Regions from separate parts of the Alkalibacter saccharofermentans DSM 14828 genome, predicted to be linked through region 2. Evidence: predicted binding sites of a transcription regulator. Region 2 holds the regulator's gene; the other holds the start of a gene.
What was found. Region 2 encodes Rex, which represses fermentation and respiration genes when NADH is low (regulators of the CRP and FNR family bind a similar motif). Its sites were predicted from a motif close to ATTGTTAANNNNTTAACAAT; they were not measured.
Positions count from the first base shown of each region.

Region 1: fdhF (formate dehydrogenase subunit alpha) is a predicted target of Rex. The motif match lies at 4,619-4,638, and genes of this name have one in related genera.

Region 1 is NZ_FQTU01000002.1:182,344-190,491, reverse strand. Features, by position in the region: gene fdhD (formate dehydrogenase accessory sulfurtransferase FdhD) at 369-1,136, opposite strand; gene BUB93_RS02720 (molybdenum cofactor guanylyltransferase) at 1,150-1,755, opposite strand; gene fdhF (formate dehydrogenase subunit alpha) at 1,771-4,452, opposite strand; gene BUB93_RS02710 (GNAT family N-acetyltransferase) at 4,804-5,289, opposite strand; gene cysK (cysteine synthase A) at 5,396-6,328, opposite strand; gene BUB93_RS02700 (trans-sulfuration enzyme family protein) at 6,438-7,574, opposite strand; gene BUB93_RS02695 (RidA family protein) at 7,574-7,966, opposite strand; gene BUB93_RS02690 (RrF2 family transcriptional regulator) at 7,977-8,148, opposite strand, start outside.
Region 2 is NZ_FQTU01000005.1:24,269-32,416, forward strand. Features, by position in the region: gene BUB93_RS04655 (DNA-3-methyladenine glycosylase family protein) at 1-762, opposite strand, end outside; gene BUB93_RS04660 (hypothetical protein) at 869-1,306, shown strand; gene BUB93_RS04665 (ANTAR domain-containing response regulator) at 1,351-1,923, opposite strand; gene BUB93_RS04670 (hypothetical protein) at 2,015-2,839, shown strand; gene glnA (type I glutamate--ammonia ligase) at 2,853-4,181, opposite strand; gene BUB93_RS04680 (redox-sensing transcriptional repressor Rex) at 4,348-4,998, opposite strand; gene abc-f (ribosomal protection-like ABC-F family protein) at 5,219-7,138, shown strand; gene BUB93_RS04690 (ferritin) at 7,184-7,693, opposite strand; gene tsaD (tRNA (adenosine(37)-N6)-threonylcarbamoyltransferase complex transferase subunit TsaD) at 8,042-8,148, opposite strand, start outside.

The DNA of each region.
Region 1 (8,148 bases), on a different contig from region 2:
AAAAGTCTTAAGGGATAGGATCATATTACTGATTGATCTACTATCCCTCAAGATACTGATTCATTAGTCATGTACTTTCCTTTCTTATGCTAATGTATTTTTACAAAGCAGATTCGATTTTGGAATTCCCTTTCCAGATATTTTCTTTGTAATTTTTATTAGAGTTTCTCTTTATTGCTTACAGATTTGATATCTGCAGTTCAACAAGATCCATCTCTTTACAACCTTTATATCTGTTTTAGATCGAAATCTCAATTAATACTTCAAATTGAAATTTCTTTTGGGTTTTCCTTTGTCTTATCTTCCTTGTTAGTTAAAATATACCCTCGCTTTTTTTAATTAAACATCTTTTTATAATTTTATTGCCTTTAAGTGTATATGTTCATTCTGTTGCCTCTTAAAAACCCAATCAATTTAACCCCGGCTTTTTTTGCCTTTTCTATGGCTGTATCCGTAGGTGCGGATCTGGAAACTAAAACCGGTATGCCTCTTAGCGCTACCTTCTCTACTATTTCTGATGACATCCTACCGGTAGTCAACACAATTTTATCACTAACATCCAGTCCTTGAAGCATGGCTTTTCCTAAGATTTTATCGAGTGCGTTATGCCTTCCTATATCGTCTCTAAATATCAATATTTCCGATTGGCTGCACAAAGCGCAGCTATGCACGCCTCCCGTCCGGTCAAAAAGTTCCGAAGACTTGTTGAACTGACGGAACAAATCAGATGTTTTTTCCGCATCGATATCTACTGACGTTATCTTTGAGTCAGCACCTTCTCTGACTACAGGATAAATCACCTTGCGTCCTTTTCCGCAGGCAGTAGTCACCGTCATTTCTCCCAAGAGCCGATCCCCAGAATACTTGAAAATATCCTCCCTGCTTATCTCTGCATCTGCCCTTCTTTTCCCTTCATCAATCTTTAGATTCAATAACTCCTTGCCCTTTAATATTACGCCTTCTGAATACAGGTATCCTGCCACAAGGTCCTCTAGGTTTATTGGCGTGCACAGCAGCGTTACAAAATAGTTCCCATTTATATAAATCACCAAATCGTATTCAACTGCTACTTCATCTTCCGTCTCAAAGACATTCCCCTTTATTTTTTTGATCTTCACCTTTCGGGTCGTTTCCACATCTTCTCTCCCTTCAGTAATTTTGATTTACCCTCTCCACGAAGCAGGCAAGTTCCTCCCTGGTATTCAAGTTATAAAACATATCCCAATCCGGGCTGAACCTTCTCGCAACTTCTTCTTCTATGAAGAAGGTATTGCATTTTTTCAGGCAATCGTACACCGCCCTCCCCCCACTGCCGAGATGCTTTTCAATCTCTTCTATCTGTGATGCGGAATAAAAAGCATTGAAGGGCTCTATCCACTCCTTATACCTTGCCACGCATGCTTGGGGTTTTATTATAGCTATCATCTCTTTCATCATGTGTATATATCCTATGTTCAACACCGGCATGTCACAAGCAAAAACAAAGGAATATCTGCTCGAAGATCTTTTCAACCCGGCATGGATTCCTCCCAAAGGCCCCATGCCCTTGATCTCATCTTCGATGATAGTATAAGGTGAGTCTTTATAAATATCTAAATCATTGGTAACGAGTATCAGCTCATCAAACTCTCCAGACAAAATATCTGTTATGCGGTCCATTAAGCTATTATTGCGCAAAATAATTTTTTGTTTATCAAAACCCATTCTGAGGCTCTTTCCTCCTGCCAAAATTATTGCGCTTCCAAAATCTTTCACTTATACTCCCTCCCTTCAGAGCTTCTCCAGGCTTACGGCGCTCACTTTAAGCTCAGGTATTTTTGCAATAGGGTCGATTACGGAATTGGTTAGATAATTAGCTCCGCCTTCGTAAAAATGAAAGGGCATGAATACCACGTCTTCTACCACCCCATCCGTTATTTTTGCCTTGGTTACTACGCTTCCTCGTCTAGACGAAACCCTGATCTTGTCTCCATCATTCACATCAAGCCTACTGGCCGTTACTGGATGTATTTCTATGTAGGATTCCGGGTAAAGGGCGTCTATCCCCCTCACTCTCTTTGTCATCGATCTGGTGTGATAGTGGTATAGCATCCTTCCGGTAGTCATTATGTATGGATAATCCTTATCCGGCACTTCAGCGCTTTTAATGTATTCCGCCGGTTTGAACAGCCCTTTGCCTCTGTCAAACTTCTCCCTGTGGAGAACCTTAGTTCCCGGATGTTTCCTCGTGGGACATGGCCATTGCAGTCCTTCAACCTCTAGCCTGTCATATGATATTCCGCCATATTGGGGGGTCAGTGCCGCGATTTCCTCCATGATATCTGCCGGTCCGCCGTAGCTTGCCCCATAACCAAGCCTTTTCATCAGCTCCATCAATATAACCCAATCAGGTTTGGACTCTCCAGGTGAATTTACTGCCTTTCTTATCCTTTGAACTCTTCTTTCAGTATTCGTGAAGGTTCCGTCTTTTTCTGCAAAAGCTGCGGCAGGAAGGACCACGTCAGCATATTCAGCCGTCTCGGTCAGGAAAATATCCTGCACTACGATGAAATCCGCTTTATCCAACGCCCTTTTAACATGCCCTGTATCCGGGTCAGAGACCACCGGATTTTCTCCCATGACGTACAATATTTTTATGGTCTTTTCATCAAGCCCGTTTACAACCTCCGTGATAGTCAGTCCAGCTTTGTCCGAAAGGGTTCTTCCCCAAGCCTTTTCGAACTTCTTCTTAGCCTTAGAATCAAATACCTTTTGATATCCCGGGTAATATCCAGGCAATGCGCCCATATCACATGCTCCCTGAACGTTGTTTTGTCCCCTTAAAGAATTCACTCCCGCGGATTCCTTGCCGATATTGCCGCATAAAAGCGCCAGATTGGAAACAGCCATTACCCCTTGGGTTCCCGTAGAATGCTGGGTCACTCCCATGGAATAGTATATTGCCCCTTTGTCTGCCTTCCCATACATCCTAGCTGCCTTAATCAAATCATCTTTATTTACTTCGCATATTTGGGCTACTACTTCCGGAGAGTAGTTCTCCATTACTTCTTTAAGCTCTTCAAAATTCTCAGTTCTGTCTCTTATGTAATCCTTATCTTCAAGACCTTCTTTTATTATTACATGCATGAGACCGTTAAAAAGAGCAACGTTTGTCCCCGGCTTTATTTGAAGGAAAACATCCGCTACTTTTGCGAGCTCGATTTCCCTAGGTTCAGCTACTATTAGGCTTGCTCCGTTAGCCTTCGCCTGTTTTATATGGGAGCCGATGACCGGATGAGTCTCGGTAGTATTAGATCCTGTCACGAATATCAGATCCGACCCTAGGGCTTCTAAATTGCTGTTGGTCATAGCTCCGCTTCCGAGGGTAGCGGCAAGGCCCGCAACAGTTGAAGCATGGCACAGCCTGGCACAGTGATCTATATTGTTAGTGCCGATAACAGCTCTAAACAGTTTTTGAAAAAGGTAGTTTTCTTCATTGGTGCATCGTGCAGATGAAAAACCTGCAATTGAATCTGCTCCAAACTCATCCTTTGCAGCAGTGATTTTATCTGTAATTAACCGATATGCTTCATCCCAGGTGGCTTGAACAAATCTGCCTTCTTTTTTTACCAAAGGCGTTCTAAGCCTATCGGGATGATCTATGAATTTATATCCGAATTTTCCTTTGACACACAGCATCCCGTTATTCGCTGCACCGTCTGACGGGGCTACTTCTACGACCTTGTTGTCTTTTATCAAAAGCTCCATCTGACATCCAACTCCGCAATATGGGCAGGTAGTCTTGATTTTTCTTGTCTCCCAGTACCTAAACCTCTCAGTCCTTCTCGGCACTAAAGCACCTACCGGGCAAGCGGATACGCAATTTCCGCAGGAAACGCATGTGGACTGGGATATAGGATCTTCAAAGGGGGGTGACACGTGGGTGTCAAAGCCTCTTCCACTCATCGTGATGGCGTGGGTTTGTTGAAGCTCCGTGCATATCCTGGTGCACTTTCCGCAAATTATGCATTTATTTCTGTCAAAAAAATAAAACTTGTTGGAATGATCTAGTGGATAATCTTTTTCATCACCACTTCTGAGCCTGGAATCCTTTACACCATACTCAAAACAATAATCCTGCAGCTTGCAGTTGCCTGCAGCTACACAAGTCATGCAATCCAGTGGGTGGTTTGAAAGAATTAGATCAAGAACCATCTTCCTTCCTTGAATAACCCTCTTGCTCCTAGTCTTTACGACCATTCCTTCAGTGGCCGGAAGCGCGCAGGAAGGTGCTAGGGCTCGCATCCCTTCAACTTCCACCAAGCACATCCTGCAAGCTCCCCCAATGCTTGAATCAAGGTGGGGATGGTGGCATAGAGTGGGTATCTTTATTCCCAAACTCTTCGTCGCTTCCAACACTGTCGTTCCTTTTTCAACTTCCAGCCAGTGATTGTCTATATTCAGTCTGATCATGCCAAGCTTCAACTCCTTTATGTTGTGATACCCTCCACCACTTCGTGTAATCGTTCTCATCGGCGTAGGAGAATCTCACTGAGATTTTATCCGATGATCAACAAAAGTCAATTTAGTTATCTTTGAGACGAATCTGCAAGCCTTTGGTAACAAAGGGCCCCGACAATTTGTTAATGCCTTGACATAACATCGCCAACAATTTAAGACCTACAATGACACTCAATGATATACTTGTATATATATGTGTGGCCTAGTTGTTTTTTTGTTATTAATATAACGCGCTTCTTGGCATGATTTGTTTGTCCTGAGTGAAATATTTAGCAATGCATCCCCGGCAAACTCCCCTATTGCTCAAAACAGCTTTTCCAGTATTACAAGATCAAGATACCTATCGAATTTATACCCTGCCTCCTTTATTGCTCCACACCTAAAAAAGCCTTCTTTCTCGTGCAATCTTATACTGGTCGTATTTTCTGAATCAATATACGCCAATGCCGCATGATATTCTTTTTCTTTGGCCTTCTGAAGTATTGCCTTCAAGAGTTTTCTTCCCAGACCTTTCCCTTGGTAGTCTTTTCTTAAGTAAACAGAATGCTCAATAGTTTTTTTAAACCCTTCAAACGGCCTGTATGGTCCGTAAGTTGCGAAACCAGCGACTACTCCATCTATTTCTGCTGCTATTATGGGTAACCCCGCCTTTTCCTTTTCGCTATGCCACTTCTCCATTTCCTCAGAGCTCTTGGAGGTGTAATGATACAGGGCTGTTGAATTTTCGATGTAATAATTGTATATCAAGGTTATTTCTTCAATGTCTTTTTTCTCTGCCGGCCTTAGCATTTCTTCCTCCCTATTCACTTTATTATGTATATTATACCTTATTTACTTGCACGTAAAAAGCCTTGAGCTAATTATTATTATTGGCTCAAGGCTTTGATTATTTTGTTTATTCTTGAAACAGTGGAGTTGAAAGGTATCTTTCTCCGGTGTCGGGAAGAACCACGACGATTGTCTTTCCCTTGTTTTCTTCTCTTTTGGCGATTTCAGTAGCTGCATGAAGCGCTGCTCCTGAGGAAATCCCTACCAACAGACCTTCGCTTGAAGCTATTTTCTTTGCAGTGGCAAAGGCATCCTCGTTTTTAACTTTAACAATTTCGTCTATGACACCTGTGTTTAAAACATCCGGCACGAATCCTGCGCCGATTCCCTGGATTTTATGTGGTCCTGGCTTTTCCCCTGATAGTATGGCGGAGTCAAAGGGCTCCACGGCAATTACTTTCAGATCAGGATTCTTCTGCTTTAAGGCCTCCCCTGCTCCTGTTATGGTTCCGCCTGTCCCGATTCCAGCAACAAAAATATCAACTTTTCCATCCGTGTCTCTCCAAATCTCTTCCGCTGTAGTTTCTCTGTGAATTTTAGGATTTGCAGGGTTCTTAAACTGCTGAAGTACAATGGCATTTGAGTTTTCTTTAGCCAACTCCTCCGCTTTGTTGATGGCACCCTTCATGCCTTCACTTCCCGGGGTAAGCACAAGCTCGGCACCAAGTTGCTTTAAAAGGTTTCTTCTTTCGACGCTCATCGTCTCCGGCATAGTCAGTATAAGCCTATACTTCTTTGCTGCAGCCACAAAAGCCAAGGCTATTCCAGTATTTCCACTTGTGGGCTCTATTATTACAGAGTCCTTGTTTAAAAGCCCTTTATCTTCTGCGTCCTTTATCATTGCATATCCGATACGGTCCTTAACGCTTCCCGCAGGGTTAAAGTACTCAAGCTTAGCCAGGATATCTCCCTGTGCCCCACTTTCCTCCTTGTAATTATTAAGTTGCAGCAACGGCGTATTTCCGATCAAGTCAACCAAGCTTTTTGCAATATTAGCCATTATTTTTCCTCCTTGTTTTATATATTATTATTCTTATCAACTTTATATGCTTTATTATACTTACCCTTTTTCTTGATGTCAAGAGCTATTTTATATATTAATTATATGTTTAGTCAGAATTAAGCGCCTGTTCAAAGTCTGCAATCAAATCTCCTGTATCTTCCAGACCCACGGAAATCCTGATTAGCTTATCCGATATACCAAGATCACTTTTCACTTCCTTTGGCATCGAGCCATGACTCATTTTCGTGGGGTAGGACACTATGGTCTCCACTCCTCCTAGGCTTACTGCAAGTATGCTTTCAACTTTGTTTAAAAAATCTTTTGCAGCTTTATCCGTTTTGGTTTCAAAAGACAAAACCGCCCCAGGTCCAAAAGATTGCCCGTCATGGATTTCCTTGTCCTGATGATCTTCCAGTCCCGGATAGTATACCTTTTCCACAGCTTCTTGATTTTTTAGCCATAAGGCGATTTTTTTAGCACTTTCCTGCTGGTAGTCCATCCTTACCTTCAGTGTCTTAAGACCTCTTAACAGCAGCCAACAGTCCTGTGGACCAAGAACCGCTCCAAAGCTCATTTGGACAAAATGTATCCTCTTAGCCAGAGCCTTGTCCTTGACCACTGCCAAGCCTCCGAGAACATCGCTATGGCCCCCAATAAATTTTGTTGCGCTGTGAATGACTATATCCACCCCCAGGTCTAGAGGTCTTTGCAGATAAGGTGACATAAAGGTATTATCCAGCATAGTTATAATTCCTTTGCTCTTGGCAATGGACGCAACCTTTTTTATATCCGTTACCTTCATCAATGGATTTGACGGAGTTTCTAAATATATGCCCTTTGTATTTGTCTTTATATTTCTTTTTATTTCTTCAATATCCGTCATGTCCACAAATGTAGTCTCGATTCCAAAATTGGGAAACAGCCCGCTTGCCACTCTATAGGTTCCTCCGTATACATCCTTGCATACGAGAAGATGATCTCCTTGGGAAAAAATCGACAAAACTGAGGATGTTGCAGCCATGCCGCTAGAAAATGCATATCCGTTAGTGCCGTTTTCAAGCAAGGCAATAGTCTTTTCCAAAGCTTCTCTCGTAGGATTTTGGGATCTCGAGTACTCATATTCGCCGTCGCAATCCGCACTTTTTTGACTGTACGTTGATGCCTGATATATAGGTATGCTAAGTGCTCCGGTATATTTATCAGTTTCAAACCCGTTTCTGATAAGTTTTGTAGAAAAATCCATCAAACAACCTCCTCATTTCTAATAGCTATCACCTCTATCTCCACTGAGGCACCTTTGGGAAGAGCTGAAACCTCTATGCATGATCTCGCAGGATAAGGTTTTCCCAGCAGGCTTGAATAGGCTTCATTTACCGCATCAAAATCCTTGAGATCAGTCAAGTAGATGACCGCCTTTAAAATATCATCATAGGTGAGGCCCTCTTCATTTAGGACTGCTCCGATGTTTTTCATGACCTGCTCCGTCTGCTTTTTTGCATCACCCTCTACAAGCCTTCCCGTCTCAGGGTCTAAGGGTATCTGCCCCGAAAGATATACCGTGCTTTCAGTTGCTATCCCTTGTGAATATGGTCCAACCGCTTTTGGGGCCTTGTGGGTATTTATCTCTTTTTTCATGACTACCTCCCTAAATGTAATACATCAAATCCGATTCTCCTATAGATGCCTTGTACCCCTGTGCCAATTCTTCCAAGGTAATCGACTTTACAACATCTTCTATGCTGATATTAATTTTTCTCCATAGCATGTCTTTTAAATAATATTGAATGCTGTCCTTTTGAGATTCAGCCTCCTTGCTC
Region 2 (8,148 bases):
ATCTTTTTTCAGGTAAAGGGCTTCCGTAACTCTTTTTACCCACACATCCACCGGATAGCTTTCGTATTTAGCTCCTCCGTAGAGCAGGACGCAATCTGCAACTTTAGGCCCTACCCCTTTTATTTTCATGAGTTCTTTGGCTCCTTGTTGATAATTCGTTTTTCTGATGGAGCCTATGTCCACTTCACCCAAGTGCACTTTTTCCACTGCATCTATTATGTAACCGGCTCTGTAGCCGCATTTTATATCCCCCAAATCATCACACCCTGATCCATAGATATCCTCAGGATTCGGAAACGTAAAGAGAACTTGGCCTTTATAGTCCACCGGGTTCCCAAAAATGCTGCAGAGACCGTCCACTATTTTTTTAATTCTTTTTATATTGTTGTTGCTGGATATTATAAAGGAGACCAGGGCTTCCCATTCATCTTGAAGCAAGATCCTAATGCCATTGCCGTATTGTGTAGCTTTAATCATATTTTTTTCTGTAGAGACCTTCTCAATTATCTCTCCGTAATCTCGCCTAAGGTCAAGATAATCCATCCAATAATTCTCGAAGGCGTCCCTGTCCGTGCCTCTGAATATGAACCTGTCACCTTTCTGTTCAATTTCAAGTACCCTGCCCCTTGAAACTCCCAAATACCCGTTTTCGTAAACTTTATTCCACCTGAAGCACTGTCCGCACTCAAAAGTCTGCACCAGGTCGAATTCAGTTATCTTGGCTTGGATTTCATTATTTATTACTGAAAAATCCTTTAACAATGTATTTCCCCCACTCGTGAGAATGTAATTTAACAACACTTCTAAAACTTATGTTATAATTAAGCTGATATTTCATAGCATAATACTTTCACAAAGGAGTTTCAAGATGTTCGTTCAAAATACCCTAAAAACAATAACAAATGGCCTTCTGTTGATTTTTTTGCTCGTAGCAAGCACCCTGTTGAATGCAGCTGAATTTTTGCAGTATTTCATAGCTGATAACACTCACAGCTTTCTGGAGCTTCCCCTCGAGACCGCATCCGTTGTGGAATTCTTTGTTCAACTTATCCTGACTCTATTGGTACTTGCCATAAGCATTTGGATGATCAGGATGCAAAAAGACAGCGTCTTAATAAATTATTTCATATGCATCTGGTTCATGGCAATCAATATTTTCAAGCTGATATTTTACATCCCCAACATCAGTTTCGATCAAGAGTACATTTGGTTTGCTTTAAAGCAGTTTATCCCACTGATTCCATGTGGTTTGATAACTGCAATGGCATTTTTGAAGCTGACTGATTTAAAATACGAAAAATACTGACCTTGCCTTGATCATAAAATAGAAAATGCCCATCAGGGCATTTTCTATTTTGTAAATTTATTTATTATAGCTTTAGCCAGGTTTTCTATAGTTACCTTCTTTTCCATGCTGGTGTTTCTTAGATATTTGTAGGCATCTTCCTCAGAACAGTGCTTCATCTCCATGATTATTCCTTTGGCTCTTTCTATTGTCTTTCTGTCTGCAAGGGTCTTCTTCAGCTTTAATATTTCGCTTTCAAGGCTTACAAGCTTTTTACCAAATATCATCGCCCCTTTTACCATTTTATTGAGCTCGCTTGACTCAACTCCTTGGTTTATAAAGTTAAATATCCATCCCTTTTCAATCCAATCTGTAAAGTCCGCCCTTGGCTGGCTAGTAACGAGTATGACCGGGCAGATTTTTTCAGCGTAAACGGTATTTACAATATCTAACGTCCTGAACCCTTTGATTTCTTCGTCTATTATGATCAGATCTACATTCCTCGATCTTGCAGCGCGAATCAAGGCATTGCCTTCTTCGAATTCTATCGTTTGAAAACCGTTTTTTTTCATCAAGCCCAAAACGGCAGTCTCTGTTTTTTTATTGGTTAGACCTATTATCACAGTACCCATTATCATATTTTTTACCTGCCTATTTATGTTATAATTAATATAATTTCTTCTATTATAAAGCATTCATCTACTAAAATAAATATTTGGAGTGTTATTTATGACCAAAAAATTTTTTTTAATCCTTTTAATTCCATTATTATTGCTCTCAGCATGCTCAAAAGACTATGTAAATGACAGCGAAGGCCAGATACCTTTCCCTGAACAGTCTGCAGTCCTGACTGATGGAGAGTACTTTGCTTCCTTCGAGCACGGCAACAACGAAGGTTATCGTCCTGAAATGACTGTCACTGTAAAAGAAGGTCTCATCACTCGGGTAAATTACCGTGAGGTTTCTTTGGATGGAAAGGACAAAATATCCGACGCTGAATATTTCGAAGCCTTCAAGGAAGAACACAACCTAGACCTCCAAGCCTTATATCTGCGCCTTTACACCAACCTTATAAAAAACCAGAGCACTAACAGCCTGCCTTCTACCGGGGATTTTCCCGACATGCGAAATTATTTCAAGAGACTCTCAGACAGCATAATCCTAAGCGCCAGGAGAGGCTTAACCGATCCTTCTTTGATATCCATGGATGATATCTACTATGAAGCCGGAGAGTACGACAGCAACGGCTACAAGGGCAGAATTTCAATAACATATGTCAACAACGTAATTATCGATGTTCAGTATACCGAGATGAACCAAAACGACGAGCCCAAGGAGGATATGGAGGATCTTGATGAAGTATACCAGCAGCACTATGGGATGTCTATTGGGGAAATGTTCGGTTTATACACCAATCAGATAATTCAAAACGATTCGATCGCCCCCTTGGATTCAATCACAGGGGCCACAAGGACCCAGGAAAAGATCAATTCACTTTTAGATATCATCCGAGAAAGGAGATTTCCTTTCGAAATGGAAAAAGCCGATGATTAGTCGGCTTTTTTGCTTAGATGGTTGTCAGGTACATATCAAGCTCCCACTGGCTTACCTTGGTTCTGTAGCTGTCCCACTCCTGCATCTTGTTTTCGATGTATTTAACTTGCGCATGTGGCCCTAAGGTCTCCATGAGAAGCTCATCAGCCTGAAGCTCTTGAATGGCCTCTTTTAAAGTGCCGGGTAGAGAATCTATACCCTGTTCTTCTTTTTCCTTAAGGCCCATTTCATATACATTTGAAAATACCGGAGGCGGCGCCTCAAGGTCGTTCTTGACACCATCAAGACCTGCAGCCAAGCTTGCAGCCAGAGCCAAGTATGGATTTGCCGACGGATCCGGGTTTCTCATTTCCACCCTGGTTGACGGTCCCCGTTTTGCAGGGATTCTTATAAGCGGGCTTCTATTCTTCGGCGACCATGCAATATATACAGGTGCTTCATAACCGGGAACTAGTCTTTTGTACGAATTTACAGTTGGATTGGTAAGCGCTGCCATACCTCTGGCATGCTTAATAAGTCCTGCAATGTACTTGTATGCTGTGTCGCTTAACTCGTAAGGCCCATCGGGATCATAAAATGCGTTCTTTCCGTCCTTGAAAAGTGACTGGTTAAGGTGCATCCCAGAGCCGTTGATTCCAAAAATCGGCTTCGGCATGAAAGTGGCGTGCAATCCATGTCTTTGAGCGATAACCCTTACCACCATTTTAAATGTCATGATGTCATCTGCCGCCTCTAGAGCGTCTGCATATTTAAAGTCTATCTCGTGTTGTCCAGGAGCTACCTCATGGTGGGATGCTTCAATCTCAAAGCCCATCTCCTTTAAGGTTACCACCATGTCCCTTCTGGCACTCTCTCCCAAGTCCACAGGAGCAAGATCAAAGTATCCTGCGTTGTCGTGAGTCTTAAGAGTAGGATAGTTGTTTTCATCAACTTCAAAGAGAAAGAACTCGCACTCGGGACCTACGTACATGGTATAGCCCATATCCTCGGCTTCTTTTACTTTTTTCTTTAAAATATTTCTCGGACATCCGGAAAATGGCGTGCCGTCGGGATTGTAGATGTCACAAATCAGCCTTGCTTCCCTGCCTACCTGAGGCTTCCATGGAAATACGACGAAAGTGTTTAGATCCGGCTTTAGGTACATGTCCGACTCTTCGATTCTCACAAACCCATCAATGGATGATCCGTCAAACATGATTTCGCCATCCAATGCTTTTTCCAGCTGTTCATAACTGATGGATAGGTTCTTCATAACTCCGTTTAAATCAGTAAACTGCAAGTGAATGAACTCCACGTCCAAATCCTTCGCATTTTGTAAAATTTGGTCTTTTGTAATTGCCATATTACGCGCCTCCTCTATATTTCGTTTCATAAGCTGAGTAAAATATAAAAATATAAAAAACGCCTATCCCAGGTATCCTATGTTCCTTGAATAGACGTCATTGTCTTGTATAAACTTGTTTATGATATACATTCTATAGACAATTTCATTTGATGTCAATAGGAATCTAAATGTTTAAACTGTCTTCATTCATTAGATATGTAAGTGTGTAAAGGCTTTCGCTTATTGCTACATTTTCGATTACTACATTATCCGGCACGGAAACATCTGTCGGTGCAAAGTTCCATATTGCCTTTACATTGTTTTCTATAAGCGTGTCTGCTACGCTTTGGCTGTGCTCCTTAGGCACACAAATAATGCCTATTTGTATATCATTGCTCTTTACGTATTCACCAAGATCTAAAATATCCAGAATCTTGATGTCTCTGATCGTATTGCCAATAAGCCTCGGATTTACGTCAAACATAGCTTTAAGAATAAATCCTTCTCTTTTAAATCCTTCATAGTTGGCAATTGCCTGTCCCAAGTTTCCGGCACCTACAATAACACAGTTATACGATTTGCTAAGCCCCAGTATGCTTCCAATTTCCTTTTGAAGCTCTATAACGTTATAACCGTATCCCTGCTGACCAAATCCCCCAAAGCAATTCAAGTCCTGCCGTATTTGAGATGCAGTAAGGCCCATAAGTTTTCCGAGTTCTTTTGATGATATTCTCATGACATCGTTGTGTATTAAATCTCCCAAGTATCTATAATATTTAGGCAGCCTTCTAACGACAGCCATGGAGACCTTTATTGAATTTCTCTGCATGTCAATACTCCTTTCGATCACATATAAAAACTATAATTTTAATTATAACAATGTGAATTTTTATTGTCAATTTTTTGTTTTTGTATTTTATTGTGTTTTTACTAACTTTTCAAATCCGAATACAAACTTGGGATACAATTCCATCAAACAAAGGTATAATTGAATATTCCCTAATATTATAGTAATATATTGATAGTAAAAAGGCAAAACAAACTTGGAGGAAATCATGCTAGTTAGTGCTAATAATATAGAAAAAAGCTTCGGCGTGGAAACCGTGCTGAAAAATGTAAGCTTTATGGTAGATGACAACAGCAAAATAGGGATAGTGGGCAAAAACGGTACGGGAAAGAGCACCCTGTTCAAGATAATCGCAGGAATAACCCCCTATGACAGCGGCAGCATCGACTACGCCAAAAATCTGTCTATCGGATATCTTTCCCAGGAATCCAGCTTAAATGAAGACAACCGGTTATACGAAGAGGTCATATCGGTATTTGACCACATAATCGACATGGAGCGTGAAATGAGGACGATGGAAGTTGAAATATCCAAAAATCACGACAGGGATGTGGAAAGTCTCCTAAACAAATATGCTCAGCTTACAGAAAAATTCGAAGACATGTCCGGCTACGAATACGAAAGCAGAGCCCGTGGAATATTGATTGGACTCGGCTTTGCTCCGGAAGAGTTTGACAGACCTGTCGCTGCTTTCAGCGGAGGAGAAAAAACCAGGATATCCCTTGCAAAGATGATCCTCACCAACCCGCAGCTTCTTCTTTTGGACGAGCCAACCAACTTTTTGGACATAGAAACCATCCAATGGCTTGAAAGCTACCTTAAAAATTACAGCGGATCCTTTATAATCATTTCCCACGATAGGTATTTTCTCGATTCACTTGTTACCACCGTGTTCGAAATTGAAAACAAGACCTTGACCCGTTACAACGGCAACTTCAGCGAATATGTCAGAAGGAAGCAGGAAAACCTGGAAAGCCAGCTGCATCAATACAAGCTGGAACAAAGAGAGATACAGCGCCAGGAAGAGATAATAAAGCAGTTCAGGCAGTTCAACAGGGAGAAGAGCATTAAAAGAGCTCGCAGCCGTGAAAAGATGCTGGACAAGATGCCTAAAAGCGACAAGCCGTTTATCGACAATCGCAAGGTATCAATGAAATTTGAACCTAAGATCCAAAGCTCTAAGCTTGTGCTTGAAGTGGATGACCTGGCAAAGAGCTATGATTCCAACCTGTTCAATTCCATCAGCTTCAATGTATTCCGAGGAGACAGGATAGGCATCATAGGCGCCAATGGAAGCGGCAAGAGCACAATGCTTAAAATAATCAACGGAGATTTATCTCAAGATCGTGGCCAAGTCAACTGGGGCCAAAAAGTGATCCCCGCATTTTTTAGACAAGATAATGCAGGACTTGATCCGGATTCAACGGTATTGGACGAGGTATGGAACTGCAGGCCCAAAGCAAACGAAGGTGAAATACGCAACATACTATCTTATTTCAAGTTTTATGGGGATGACGCGTTCAAGCCCCTAAACGTCCTCTCCGGAGGAGAGCTAAGCAGAGTATCACTTGCGAGGACTATGCTCTCTGATGCCAACTTCATTATCATGGATGAGCCTACGAACCACCTTGACATGCCTACGGTGGATGTACTGGAAAACGCCTTATCTGACTATACCGGCACCTTATTCATAGTCTCTCACGATAGATACTTCTTAAACAAGACGGTAAACAGGCTATTTGTGCTCAAGGACAACCATCTGGAGATTTACGAGGGCAACTACGACTACTACATCCAAAAGACTCAGGAAGCAAAAATGCTTGAAGATTTAAAAAACAGCCAGCCAGAGAAGACAAAGACTGAAATCGTTCAGGAAAAAAAACTTAAAAATAAGCAGAAAAAAGAGCTTGCAGCACTTAAAAAAGAGATAAGCAGGTTGGAAGAATCTATAATTGTAAAGGAAGAAGAGATTTCTAAACTGGAAAAAATCATTTGCTCTGACGGCTTTTACGACGATTATGACTATTCCTGCAAAATAAATTCGGACTATGAATCTGCTAAATCACAGTTATCCCTGCTTATGGATGATTGGACAGTAAAACAAATGGAAATTGAGGAAAGTTCATAAAAAAATAACAATCCGAATCTTAAGATCCGGATTGTTTCATTTATCTTACTCTGCTGCAGGAGGGGTGAAGACTCTTGAGCCTAGTTCCCTGTCCAACATATGAAGACCTTGAGGATTTCCCTTGATCTTTTTAAGCTGAGCCAGTAAAGTGCTGAAGCTCTCCTCTTCTTCTACTTGTTCGTCTACGAACCAGTTCAGAAGGCTTATGGTGGCATATTCTTTTTCTTCCTGGGCTATATCCATTAAATGGTATATTCTGGAGGAAACGAATTTTTCGTGCTCCAGTGAATATGCAAAAACGTCTACGATATCGTCAAAATCAGCCTTTGGATCGTCAAAGCCTTTTAAGACCGCTTTTTCTCCTCTGCTGTTTAAGAATCCGTAGAATTTCATCGCATGGAATCTTTCTTCATCAGCTTGAGCTATGAACCAGGTTTCAAAACCAGGCAGGTCATTTTCCGAGCAGAAGGAAGCCATGGATAGATACAAATGCGCCGAAAAGAATTCATACTTTATTTGTTCATTGATTTCATCAATAAGTTTCTTGCTTAACATATTATTGCCCTCCTTAAATTTAAACTATACCTATTTATATATACCATCATCCGCTGCCTATCAAACATTTAAAAGCCCATTCACAGGTTGTTTTTTGATTTAATTTGCAATAAAGTTTTTCTTGACATCAAAAACCCTTGATTTTTAAAGGTTTCACTTTTAAGTATTCTTAAATTTTTTCAGTGTTTTCAATGGAGTTATTAACATTTTCCACAGTTATCCACCTACTTGTCCACAGAACATCCAGTTATCCACCTTGATTTCTCGACCTTTCAAAGACTTATCCACATTTTACTGTCCGTTTACATTCTGTTTACAAACAGGGTGTAGACAACTTTTCATGCTCCCTCACCCAATTTTAAGATTTGGTTTTGCCGTTAAATTTTCAGGGGCAAAAACTCCTTTTTGGTATTTGTGATAACCGGCTCCTGCTATCATGGCAGCATTATCTGTAC